One region of the Nocardia sp. NPDC004415 genome, then DNA from elsewhere that is predicted to be linked to it. Evidence: riboswitches for the same ligand, from Rfam matches in the RefSeq annotation. Region 1 holds a riboswitch; each other region holds the start of a gene.
What was found. Region 1 has a riboswitch for S-adenosylmethionine ahead of ACWEMY_RS03215 (bifunctional o-acetylhomoserine/o-acetylserine sulfhydrylase). Riboswitches for the same ligand answer to the same signal wherever they lie in the genome.
Positions count from the first base shown of each region.

Region 2: linked by a shared signal. The riboswitch ahead of ACWEMY_RS23600 (ABC transporter substrate-binding protein) and the one ahead of ACWEMY_RS03215 (bifunctional o-acetylhomoserine/o-acetylserine sulfhydrylase) in region 1 are both predicted to bind S-adenosylmethionine.
Region 3: linked by a shared signal. The riboswitch ahead of ACWEMY_RS11645 (AfsA-related hotdog domain-containing protein) and the one ahead of ACWEMY_RS03215 (bifunctional o-acetylhomoserine/o-acetylserine sulfhydrylase) in region 1 are both predicted to bind S-adenosylmethionine.
Region 4: linked by a shared signal. The riboswitch ahead of ACWEMY_RS24255 (rhodanese-like domain-containing protein) and the one ahead of ACWEMY_RS03215 (bifunctional o-acetylhomoserine/o-acetylserine sulfhydrylase) in region 1 are both predicted to bind S-adenosylmethionine.

Region 1 is NZ_JBSGDP010000004.1:81,216-84,060, reverse strand. Features, by position in the region: gene ACWEMY_RS03220 (NADP-dependent isocitrate dehydrogenase) at 1-767, opposite strand, end outside; SAM riboswitch class IV at 1,037-1,147, shown strand; gene ACWEMY_RS03215 (bifunctional o-acetylhomoserine/o-acetylserine sulfhydrylase) at 1,228-2,544, shown strand; gene metX (homoserine O-acetyltransferase MetX) at 2,586-2,845, shown strand, end outside.
Region 2 is NZ_JBSGDP010000060.1:6,525-9,369, forward strand. Features, by position in the region: gene ACWEMY_RS23590 (DUF4236 domain-containing protein) at 1-768, opposite strand, end outside; gene ACWEMY_RS23595 (hypothetical protein) at 936-1,640, opposite strand; SAM riboswitch class I at 1,854-1,946, shown strand; gene ACWEMY_RS23600 (ABC transporter substrate-binding protein) at 1,983-2,845, shown strand, end outside.
Region 3 is NZ_JBSGDP010000018.1:63,155-65,999, forward strand. Features, by position in the region: gene ACWEMY_RS11635 (hypothetical protein) at 1-8, opposite strand, end outside; gene ACWEMY_RS11640 (HAD family hydrolase) at 2-721, opposite strand; gene ACWEMY_RS11645 (AfsA-related hotdog domain-containing protein) at 718-1,485, opposite strand; SAM riboswitch class IV at 1,499-1,614, opposite strand; gene ACWEMY_RS11650 (SRPBCC family protein) at 1,759-2,211, shown strand; gene ACWEMY_RS11655 (MarR family winged helix-turn-helix transcriptional regulator) at 2,262-2,711, opposite strand; gene ACWEMY_RS11660 (SMP-30/gluconolactonase/LRE family protein) at 2,826-2,845, shown strand, end outside.
Region 4 is NZ_JBSGDP010000064.1:1,202-4,046, forward strand. Features, by position in the region: gene ACWEMY_RS24245 (FAD-dependent oxidoreductase) at 1-375, opposite strand, end outside; gene ACWEMY_RS24250 (Rv0361 family membrane protein) at 538-996, shown strand; SAM riboswitch class IV at 1,042-1,160, shown strand; gene ACWEMY_RS24255 (rhodanese-like domain-containing protein) at 1,178-1,594, shown strand; gene ACWEMY_RS24260 (O-succinylhomoserine sulfhydrylase) at 1,606-2,814, shown strand; gene ACWEMY_RS24265 (hypothetical protein) at 2,845-2,845, shown strand, end outside.

The DNA of each region.
Region 1 (2,845 bases):
GCGACCATGTCGTCGATGAGGCGGTGCTCGTAGGTCAGGCCCGCCGCGTCGAACTCGGCCTTGAACTCGGCGTCGAAGACTTCCTGGAAGGTGTCCTTGAACATGCCGTCGTAGGCCTTGAGGATGGTGTTCTTCGTGGAGAGGTACACCGGGTAGTTCTGCTGCAGGCCGTAGTTGAACGAGGCGCGCGCGAAGTCCTCGATGGACTTCTTGAAGTTGTACATGCCCATGACGACGCCGCCGTCCTCCGGCATCTTCACGACCTCGTGCACGATCGGCTCGCTGCCGTCCTCCGGGGTGAAGGTCAGCGTGACGGTGCCCGCCTCGAAGACCTTGAAGTCGGTGGCGCGGTACTGGTCGCCGAAGGCGTGGCGGCCGATGATGATCGGCTTGGTCCAGCCGGGCACCAGGCGGGGCACGTTGGAGATGATGATCGGCGCGCGGAAGATGGTGCCACCCAGGATGTTACGGATGGTGCCGTTGGGCGAGCGCCACATCTTCTTGAGGCCGAACTCCTTCACCCGCGCTTCGTCGGGGGTGATGGTGGCGCACTTGACGCCGACGCCGTGCTTCTTGATGGCGTTCGCGGCGTCGACGGTGACCTGGTCGTCTGTCTTGTCGCGATACTCGATGCCGAGGTCGTAATACTCGAGGTTCACGTCGAGATACGGGTGGATCAGCTTGTCCTTGATGAACTGCCAGATGATCCGGGTCATCTCGTCGCCGTCGAGTTCTACGACGGTACCTTCAACCTTGATCTTGGACATGGATCTTCGTGTCCTCCTAGGATGGTGCCCTCATTGCACGGCCAGGCGAACACGCTTGTGAGCGGACCCCAGCTGTTCCAACAGACAACGTATATGCCCCGCGTTGTCGGCGGGACGTGTGGTGCAAACAAGACAAGCGTACTGCTGCCCGGGACCTCACCGCGATGGGAGGGCCCGCTGTGCGGGACTGTGCCGATCGCGACGTGATCCAGGCTACGTTCAGCCGGGAAGTTTCCGTGTGGGGGCTTGTCCGGTTAACATGACGGCAAGGTCATGAGTACCAGCGTCAAGCCCCGGCTCGCTGGTCGGCAACCCTCCAGTTGCGGTGGGGTGCTCCGGGTGATGACCGGGCTCTCGAAGGTCGAGGGCAAGCGCGCATCCCAGGAGGCCCCCATGTGTTGTTGTCCGTCGATCCGACCCAGTTGACGAATTCCCCGGCGCACAACCCTGGAGCACTTTCATGACCGACTCTGCCCTGCCCGAGAACTGGACCTTCGAGACCAAGCAGATCCACGCGGGCCAGGCCCCCGACGCGAGCACCAACGCGCGGGCCCTGCCGATCTACCAGACCACCTCCTACACCTTCCGCGACACCGATCACGCCGCCGCGCTGTTCGGGCTCGCCGAGCCGGGCAACATCTACACCCGGATCATGAACCCCACCCAGGACGCGGTGGAGCAGCGCATCGCCGCGCTCGAGGGTGGTGTCGCCGCGCTGTTGCTGGCCTCGGGCCAGGCCGCCGAGACCTACGCGATCCTGAACCTGGCGGGCGCCGGTGACCACATCGTGTCCAGCCCGCACCTCTACGGCGGCACCTACAACCTGTTCCACTACTCGCTGCCCAAGCTGGGCATCGAGGTCTCCTTCGTCGAGGACCCCGACGACCTGGCCCAGTGGCAGGCCGCCATCCGGCCCAACACCAAGGCCTTCTACGGCGAGACCATCGCCAACCCGAGCAGCGCGGTGTTCGACATCCCCGGCATCGCCGCCGTCGCGCACGCCGCGGGCCTGCCGCTGATCGTCGACAACACCGTCGCCACCCCGTACCTGATCCAGCCGCTGGCCCACGGCGCCGACATCGTCGTGCACTCGGCCACCAAGTACCTGGGCGGGCACGGCGCGGCCGTCGCGGGCGTGATCGTCGACGGTGGCACCTTCGACTGGACCGTGCGCGACGCCGAGGGCAACGCCCGTTTCCCCGGCTTCACCGAGCCGGACCCGAGCTACCACGGCGCGGTCTTCGCCGACCTGGGCGCGCCCGCCTACGCGCTCAAGGCCCGCGTGCAGCTGCTGCGTGATCTGGGCGCGGCGGTCTCGCCGTTCAACGCCTTCCTCATCGCCCAGGGCATCGAGACGCTGAGCCTGCGGGTGGAACGGCACGTGGCCAACGCCGAGGCCGTGGCGAAGTTCGTCGCCGAGCAGCCGGGCGTGGAGAAGGTGTACTACGCGGGCCTCGAGTCCTCGCCCTGGCACGAGCGGATCACGCAACTGGCCCCCAAGGGCGCCGGCGCGATCGTGGCCTTCGACCTGGCCGGTGGCGTCGACGCGGGCAAGAAGTTCGTGGACGCTCTGAGCCTGCACAGCCATGTCGCTAACATCGGTGATGTGCGTTCTCTCGTGATTCACCCGGCCTCGACCACGCACTCGCAGTTGACGCCGGAGGAGCAGCTGGCCGCAGGCGTGTCTCCGGGGCTGGTGCGGCTCGCGGTGGGTATCGAGGGCATCGACGACATCCTGGCCGATCTGCGGGCCGGTTTCGCGGCGGCGACGACGTGACTGTGAGCACCGAATCGCCGATCGCCCGACCCGGCTCCGGGGTGGCTCTGCCGCCCCCGGACGGGCGACTCGGCGTGGTCGCCATCGGGGACGTGACGCTGGAGAACGGCGCCGTGGTCCCCGATGTGCGGCTCGCGGTGCAACGCTGGGGCGAGCTCTCGCCCACCCTGGACAATGTGGTGCTGGTCGAGCACGCGCTCACCGGCGACTCCGCCGTCATCGCCAGCCCGGACAATCCCGCGCCGGGCTGGTGGGAGGGCATGGTCGGCCCCGGCGCGCCGATCGACACCGACGAATGGTG
Region 2 (2,845 bases), on a different contig from region 1:
GTATCGCTTGCCGGTGCGGAGGAGTAGACGATCGGGGAGGAAGTGCAGCGCGTCGTGCCCGCTGGTGATGGTCGAGACGGCGACATTGGTGACCAGATGCTTCGGGTGGTCGAAAGTGACTGTGACGGCGGTGCGTTCGAGCAGGCTGCTCGCGTTTCCGTTGATCTTCCGCTGATGAACGGTGGCCAGACCGCCGTGCGCGTTGATCCGCCACTTTCCTTGCGAGGCCGCGTATTCCATCAATGACTCGTTGAGCGCTCCGAACCAGGCCGCGGGGTGATCGGCGACATCGTAGAAGACCACGACATTGCGTCTGGCCTGGTCGTGCATGGCCAGCCACCAGACCAGTGGAACCGCCGGTAGCAGGAGGAGCAGGCCGAACGGCAGGGTCGCGAGGACGAGTATGCCGAGTATGCCGAAGGCCCATGGTGCTGTTCTCGCCTGACCGGCGGCGGAGTTGAGCTGTTCGATCAGGTCACCGGGTCCGGTGGGCAGGAGTTGCGTGGCGTCCGCGCCGGTGAGATCGGCCATGGGGATAGGAGCCGGGTTCGGCCGGTGCGAGGTGGTTGTGCGGTTCGTGGGCGACGGGCGCGCGCCGCCCAGCGATGCCCGGTAGTAGACGCCGTGCGCGCCCGCGTGGACGTAGTTGCCCCGCGGTCCGCTGCCGATCCGAAAGCCGGGGACTCCGACGCTGACGCCGAGTCCTGACCGGGACATATTGAACCGGAACGGTCCGGCGTTCAGCGACTGCCGAACATAGATTCCCATGTCCTTCTCCAGTCCACGATGCGCCCCGCTCGATTTCGGTGGTGTACCTGCAGAGCTCTGCCAGGATCTCGTATCGGGCCCACGGCCCGTTACAGACACCTACCTGTCGACTTGCGCGGAACGCGCGGCCCCTGGAGGTCTAGATGCCCTGATGTAGCGGGCGGGGTTCAGGGGACCTCGGTGATGCCTATGGTGGGGAAGAAGAAGCAGGATTTGCCTGCGTTGTCGGTGGTGCCGAAGACGGCGGCGAGGATGGTGCCGTGGCCGGTGTCGACGGGGACCGCGCGGACTCCGCCGAGGGGGATGGCGGTGAAGAAGAAGTCGCGGATGGCGTTCTCGGCGAGGGGGCGCAGTTCCACCGGGACTTCCGGTGGGACCATGGCGCGCACGATCTCGGCGATCGAGCCCATCGAGGCCAGGCCGCCGCGGCCGGTGCTGATGTTGAGCCAGGCGACCTGCATGCCCGCGGTGTCGGTGGCGGGGGTGTCGGGGGCCAGGCCGTAGGGCAGGAAGGTGAACAGGGTCTGGCCCGACTTCACGGTGGTCAGGTCGAGGCCGGGAATCGGCACGGCGTTGCTGGGCCACGGGCCGGGGACGGCACCGGCGACGGCGGGGACCAGGCCGAGACCGTCACCCGCGCAGTTGGCGGCGACCGTGGGGTACAGGAACGGCTGCACGCCCAGGGCTTTCAGTGTCTCGACGACGGTCTGGTAGGCGCCGAGCAGGTCGGCGGGGCCCGCGGTGGTGGTGGCGGGGGCGTCGCGGGTGACGGCCGGAGTGGCCGGTTGCGCGGTGGCGGCCGGAGCGGTCAGCAACAGGGCGGCGCAGGCCGTCAGCGCGGTCAGTGCGGTGGTACGACGCGGCACGATCACGGCGCAACTCCTCATCGTCGGCACTCGGAGATCCGACGCTACTCCGCGACACCGCTGATCCGGGCGATGGACACGCCCCTCCCCTCCCCCTGATGCCGCGCCAGTATGCCGGTCGCGGACCGCGCGCCCAACTGCTGCGCTCACGCTGATTTCTACCGTTGTAAACCATCCGGTCTGTGCCACATGCTGGTTCAGCTCCGAGCAGCCGGGGCGCAACCATCCAGAGCGACCGAGAGACCTGGCTCGACGACGTCGCAGCAACCAACCCGTCGAACGGGTGGGTGCTTCTGCCCGGTCCGATGGAGGTCTCTCACCCATGCCACGCATCCCTGGAGTCACCCCGTGATCCGTCCTCGTCATCGCCTCGCCGCTCTCGCCGGAGCACTCGCCGCCGTCACCACCGTGGTGGCCTGCGGCAGCGACACCGCGGGATCCGGCGGTGACGCCGGTCCGCCGCAACCCGGCGGCACCCTGCGCTACGGCCTGTCCGGCGCGCCGACCTGCTCGGACCCGGCCCAGTCGGGCACCAACCAGACCATCTACGTGGCCCGCCAGATCGTCGATTCGCTCACCGATCAGGACCCCGCCACCGGCGAGATCACGCCGTGGCTCGCGCAGCGATGGGAGGTCAGCCCCGACGCCAAGGTGTTCACCTTCCATCTGGCCGACGGCGTCACCTTCAGCGACGGCACCGCGCTCACCGCCGACTCGGTGCGCGACACCTTCGACGCGATCATCCGCCTCGGCGGCGTCGAGGCGCCGCTGGGCGTGAGCTACCTGGCCAACTACGTGGGCACCACCGCGGTCGACAAGCTCACCGCCCGCGTCGAGTTCAGTCAGCCCAACGCGCAGTTCCTGCAGGCTTCCTCCACGCCGCAGCTCGGCATCCTGGCCGCCTCCACCAATGCGAAGTCCGCCGACGCGCGGTGCGCGGGCGACAACATCGGCAGCGGCCCGTTCACCTACGCCGAGTACAAGCAGGACATCTCCGCGACGCTGGCCAAGCGCGCCGGATACAACTGGGGCTCGGCCGTGTTCGGGCACAAGGGCGAGGCCTACCTGGACCGCATCGAGTTCACCGTGGTGCCGGAGTCGGGTGTGCGCACCGGCAGCCTGTCGTCGGGTCAGCTCGACGCCATCAGCGACGCGCTGCCCCAGGACGCCCCGCAGATCGAGGCGACCGGCGGCCGGGTGCTGTCCACCTC
Region 3 (2,845 bases), on a different contig from region 1:
TTCACCATACGGAGGCCACTTTTCGATCGTCGGAGAATTCGTTTCCCTCGGCGTCGCCGAGCCGGTCGCTCAGCAGTCGCCAGGTGCCGGAGCGCGCGGCCGCGACCAGCTCGGGGTCGGCGCCGCGGTAGGCCGGGCGGGCCACCAGCCAGAGGAAGGGCAGGTCGGTGGCGTGGTCGCCGTAGCCCCAGGTGTCGTTCACGCTGATCGCGTGTTCACGCAGGTACTCGACCACCGCCTCGCCCTTGGCCGCGCCGATCATCGGCTTGCGCACCTCGCCGGTGAGCACGCCGTGCTCGTCGAGCAGGGGTTCGGTGGCGATGATGTGATCAGCCCCGACCGCCGCGGCGACCGGCGCGATCGCCGGGGCGAACGAACCCGACAGCAGCACCGTGCGCACGCCCGCCGCCGCGTGGTCACGCAGGGCACGGACCGGCTCGGCGTAGAAGGCGGCTCCCCCGGCGGCGAATTCGTCGAACCAGCGCTGACCGGCCGCGACCAGCGCGGCGTACTCGACGCCGCGGTAGGTGCGGTAGTACTCGCGGTTGATGTCCTCGCGTGGTGCCCCCGCGGCGGCCCGCTGTTTGAGGTCGTCGGTGACGCGGGCGTACTCGGTGCCGTCGTCACCCAGTTCGGCGAGCCAGAAACGCAGGAAGGTGAACATGGACTTGACCGTGATCACGGTCTCGTCCACGTCGAAAAAGGCGGCTCCGCTACTCACGCCGAGACCTCGAGGTAGGCGTCGACTGCCTTGGCGGCCTTGGCGCGCTCGATCTGGGCGATCCGCTCGTTGGGCAGGGCGGTGAACTCGATGCGCGAGCTGGCGACCGGCTTGCCGAACTGGTGCACCTCGGTCTCGATCCGGAACTGCAGCTTGCCGGGGTCGTCGACGGAGACCGGCGTGAGCCGGGCGTGCAGGGTCGCGGGCAGCGGGAACAGGAACGAGGTGAACCGCAGGTCCACGTTGTTCCAGACGATGTAGAAGTGCTCCTGCGGGCGGCGCACGCCGTATTCGAGTTCGAAGGCGGCCAGGAACAGCTGGCGCACCGCCTCGATCACCACGATGCCCTGCACGTGCTCACCGGTCTGGTGGTCCAGGAGCAGTTCGTTGTCGCCGTCCAGGCGCAGATCGGCCTGGAAGACGTTCTCCTCGGTCCTGGTGAGGCCCGCCAGCAGCACATTGGAGTGCTGGTACTTGTGCACGTGGTGCCTGCGCGCGGGCTCGGCGATCTCGCCGACGACCCGCACCCGCAGGTGCGGCGCGTGCACCGCGGCCACGTGCTCGAGATAGTCGAGATCGTGCCGGGTGACGCCCTGCCCCAGGTGAACGGCCAGTTCCTGACTCGCGGGCAATCGCCCTCCGCGCAGCAACGCGACCAGTCCGGACACGGTGTGCACCCGGTCGTCGGCGGAGATGCCGAGGAATCGGTCACCGACCACCACGTACGCGGTGGTCACGGTGGAGTCGAGCTGGACTACAGACATGGATAGACCTCCAGAAGGACGCTTATGGCGAGCAAGACGCCTCACCATCCGGTCGTCACCCGGAGCACCCCGCCGCCGATGGAGGGTTGCCGCCCAGCTAGCCGGGGCTCGATGCTGGAACTCGTGACCGTCGCATCGAAAGGTATTCGGCCGCAATATTTTTGAACAGCGTTCGGAGCAGGGTGCAAATAATCCACCCACGGTACGAGGATCGGCCGGTCGCGGGCGCCTATGCTGAGCGTTACCGAACGTCACACGATCCCGGAGGCAACGTTGCCGAACAATCTCGAAGCCAGCATCGACATCGCCGCATCGCCGGAGAAGGTGTGGGCGGTGCTCGCCGATCTCAAGCGGATGCCCGAGCTGAGCCCGACGACTTTGAAGATGATCGCGCTGGGCGGAGTGCGGGTCGGCGCGCTGACGGTGAACGTCAACAAGGACGGCTGGAAGGTGTGGCCGACCACCTCGCGCATCGTCGCGTTCGAGCCGAACAAGACCCTGGCCTTCCGGATGCTGGAGAACCGCACCGTGTGGCGCTACGAGCTCGAGCCGACCGCGGGCGGCACCCGCGTGGTGGAGACCCGCACCGTCGACCCCAAGGGCATCCCCGCCCCCGTGCGCACGCTGGTCAACGCCGCCGCCGGTGGTGAGGACAAGTTCGAGGCCGACCTGGTCTCGGGCATGCAGGAGACCCTGGCACGGGTGAAGGCCGCCGCCGAACGCTAGGCCACTCGTCGCGAGAGCCCGCCGGATGCTTCCGGCGGGCTCTCGTCGTTTCAGGGCAGGTCGGCGCGGATCTCGTCGAGTGCTTCCGCCGTGCGGACGAGCATGGCGGTGAGCGCGGTCAGCTCCTCGGCGGTGAAGCGTTGCGCGAGGGTGCGCTCGACCGCGATGGCGCGGACGTCGGCGTCGGCTGTGAGTTCCCGGCCTGCCTCGGTGAGCCGGGTTTCCAGGATGTTCTTGTGCCATTCGTGCGGCGTGCGCTCGACCAGGCCGCGGTCCTGAAGGTTGGTCAGGACGGTGTTCATCGTGGGCGGGGTGACGCCGACCAGCCGGGCCAGCGCGGCGGCGGAGATGCCGGGGTGCTCGGCGAGGCTCAGCAGGGCGCTGTACTGCGGGACGGTCAGGCCTGCCGGTTTGAGCGCGGCGGTCTTGGTCGCCATCAGGGCCTGTTCGGCGCGCTTGAGGTACGAACCGAGCCGGTCGGCGGCGGGCATGGACGTCATGGGTGCATGGTATCCGGTCGTCATTCGATAACTATCTTGACGATCATAAAGGTTCTAATCTATGTTTCTGCTCATCATTGAATGTCTGGATTTACCTCACTGAGAGGCTTCATCATGATCAGGACCACCGCCGT
Region 4 (2,845 bases), on a different contig from region 1:
GTAGGAGCCGTCCAGGTCGATGCCGGGGATGGGCAGCGCGCGGTCGGCGTTGGCGCCGGTGGAGAAGATCACCGCGTCGTAGAACTGACGCAGGTCGTCGAGGTTGATGTCGGTGCCGTAGTCGATGTTGCCGAGCAGGCGCACCTGCTCCTTGTCGAGCACCTTGTGCAGGGCGGTGATGATGCCCTTGATGCGCGGGTGGTCGGGGGCGACGCCGTAGCGGATCAGGCCGAACGGCGCGGGCATGCGCTCGTAGAGGTCGATCGACACCTCGGCATCGGACTTCATCAACGCGTCGGCGGCGTAGATACCGGCCGGGCCGGCACCGACGATCGCGATGCGAAGTGGGCGAGTCGCTGCACTCTGTTCGGTCATTTCTACGCGCACCCTTTGGTCGAAAACTATTGACGGCGTCAATTTAGCTTAGGCTAAGTTGACAGTCCGGCTGCTGGCAGCATTCCGCCGATTCTATCCGCGCTGTCGTGGCCACCCGGCGCGCGGTGCGGTTGCCCGCGCCCGGTCTGTCAGGATTGCACCATGAACGAGGAGCGAACCGGCTCGGACGAGCAGCCCATCGTGGTGGATCAGACCGACAAACGATCGGTCGTCCCGTTCGTCGCGGCCGCGGTCATCGCGGTCCTGGTGCTCATCGGGATCGTGCTGGGCGGCTTGCTCGCGCCCGCTGAGAAAAATGTCACAGAGGCCGACCGGTTCGCGGCCGCCGTCACCAACTATATCGACGCGCGCTCACGCAGCGAGCTGCGTCCGCCGCCCGGCGTCGCCTGCCCAGGCTTCGACGAGGAGAAATCCGGCCTCACCGAGCGGCTCGGCGGCCCGAAATCGGCGGTGACGATCGACAAGAAGGGCTTCGCGAACGCGACCGTCAACGGTGATCGCGCCAAGATCGACGCCACCGTGCTGATCGGCGACACGCCCGCCACCAGCACCTGGAACCTGACCAGGGTCGAGGGCACCTGGCTGGTGTGCGCACCCTGACCTGTTTGACACGGTGACCAGTGCCGGGGCAATCTCAGATCGCAAGGTCATGAGTGCCAGCGCCAAGCCCCGGCTCGCTGGCCGGCAACCCTCCTCCGCGGTGGGGTGCTCCGGGTGACGACCTGGCCGTGTGTCCCGGAGTTCCGGCACGGCAAGAGCGGATTCACGCAGGAGGTTCGACATGACTTACGCCGGCGACATCACCCCTGAGAAGGCGTGGGAGATCCTGACCGAGCATCCCGGCGCGGTGCTGGTCGACGTGCGCACCGAAGGCGAGTGGGCGCAGATCGGCATCCCCGACACCAGCTCCATCGAGCGCCCGGCCCACTTCATCGAGTGGGTCGACGGCACCGGCGCGCGCAATCCGGAATTCGGCGCCCAGCTCGAGCAGGCGCTGGCCGGCCGCCCCGACGACGCGCCCGTGGTGTTCCTGTGTCGCTCCGGGCAGCGCTCCATCGGCGCGGCGACCGTGGCGACCGCGGCGGGCATCGCCCCGTCCTACAACGTGCTGGACGGTTTCGAGGGCGGACCCGACGCGTTCGGCCGGCGTGGCAGCGTGGGCTGGCGCGCGGTCGGCCTGCCGTGGCGCCAGGCATAAGGAGAGAACGCATGATCACCGGTGGTTCGTTCGACAAGCCACTGCCCGAGGGCGTCGGCCCCGCCACCCTCGGGGTCCGCGGCGGGCTGCGCCGCTCCGGTTTCGAGGAGACCTCCGAGGCGCTGTACCTGACCTCCGGTTTCGTCTACGAGAGCGCCGAGGCCGCCGAGGCCGCGTTCACCGGCGAGGTCGAGCACTTCGTCTACTCCCGCTACGGCAACCCGACCGTGGCCATGTTCGAGGAGCGCATCCGCCTGCTCGACGGCGCCGAAGCCGCGTTCGCGACCGCTTCCGGCATGTCCGCGGTGTTCACCGCGCTGGGCGCGCTGCTGAAGGCCGGCGACCGGCTCGTCGCCGCGCGCAGCCTGTTCGGTTCCTGTTTCGTGGTGTGCAACGAGATCCTGCCGCGCTGGGGCATCGAGACCGTCTTCGTCGACGGTGACGACCTCGAGCAGTGGGAGCAGGCCCTCTCGGTGCCCACCCAGGCCGTGTTCTTCGAGACCCCCGCCAACCCGATGCAGACCCTCGTCGACGTCCGCAAGGTCACCGAGCTGGCCCACGCCGCGGGCGCGAAGGTGGTGCTGGACAACGTCTTCGCCACCCCGCTGCTGCAGCGCGGTTTCGAACTCGGCGCCGACGTGGTCGTCTACTCCGGCACCAAGCACATCGACGGCCAGGGCCGCGTCCTCGGCGGCGCCATCCTCGGCGCCCAGGACTACATCGACGGCCCCGTCAAGAACCTGATGCGCCACACCGGCCCCGCCCTGAGCCCGTTCAACGCCTGGACCCTGCTCAAGGGCCTGGAGACCATGCCGCTGCGCGTGCGCCAGTCCACCGATTCCGCGTTGAAGGTCGCCCGGTTCTTGGAGACGAACAAGTCCGTGAACTGGGTCAAGTACCCCTTCCTGGAATCCCACCCCCAGCACGCGCTGGCCACCGAGCAGATGTCCGGCGGCGGCACCGTCGTCACCTTCGAACTCGCCGGCGACAACGGCAAGAAGCGCGCCTTCGAGGTCCTCAACCGCCTGCGCGTCATCGACATCTCCAACAACCTCGGCGACGCCAAAACCCTCATCACCCACCCCGCCACCACCACCCACCGAGCCATGGGCCCCGAAGGCCGAGCCTCCATCGGCCTCTCCGACGGCGTGGTCCGCATCTCGGTCGGCCTCGAAGACATCGAGGATCTCCTCACCGACCTCGACCACGCTTTGAGTTAGCTTGGGCGAGTAACGAATTACACTTCGCCCA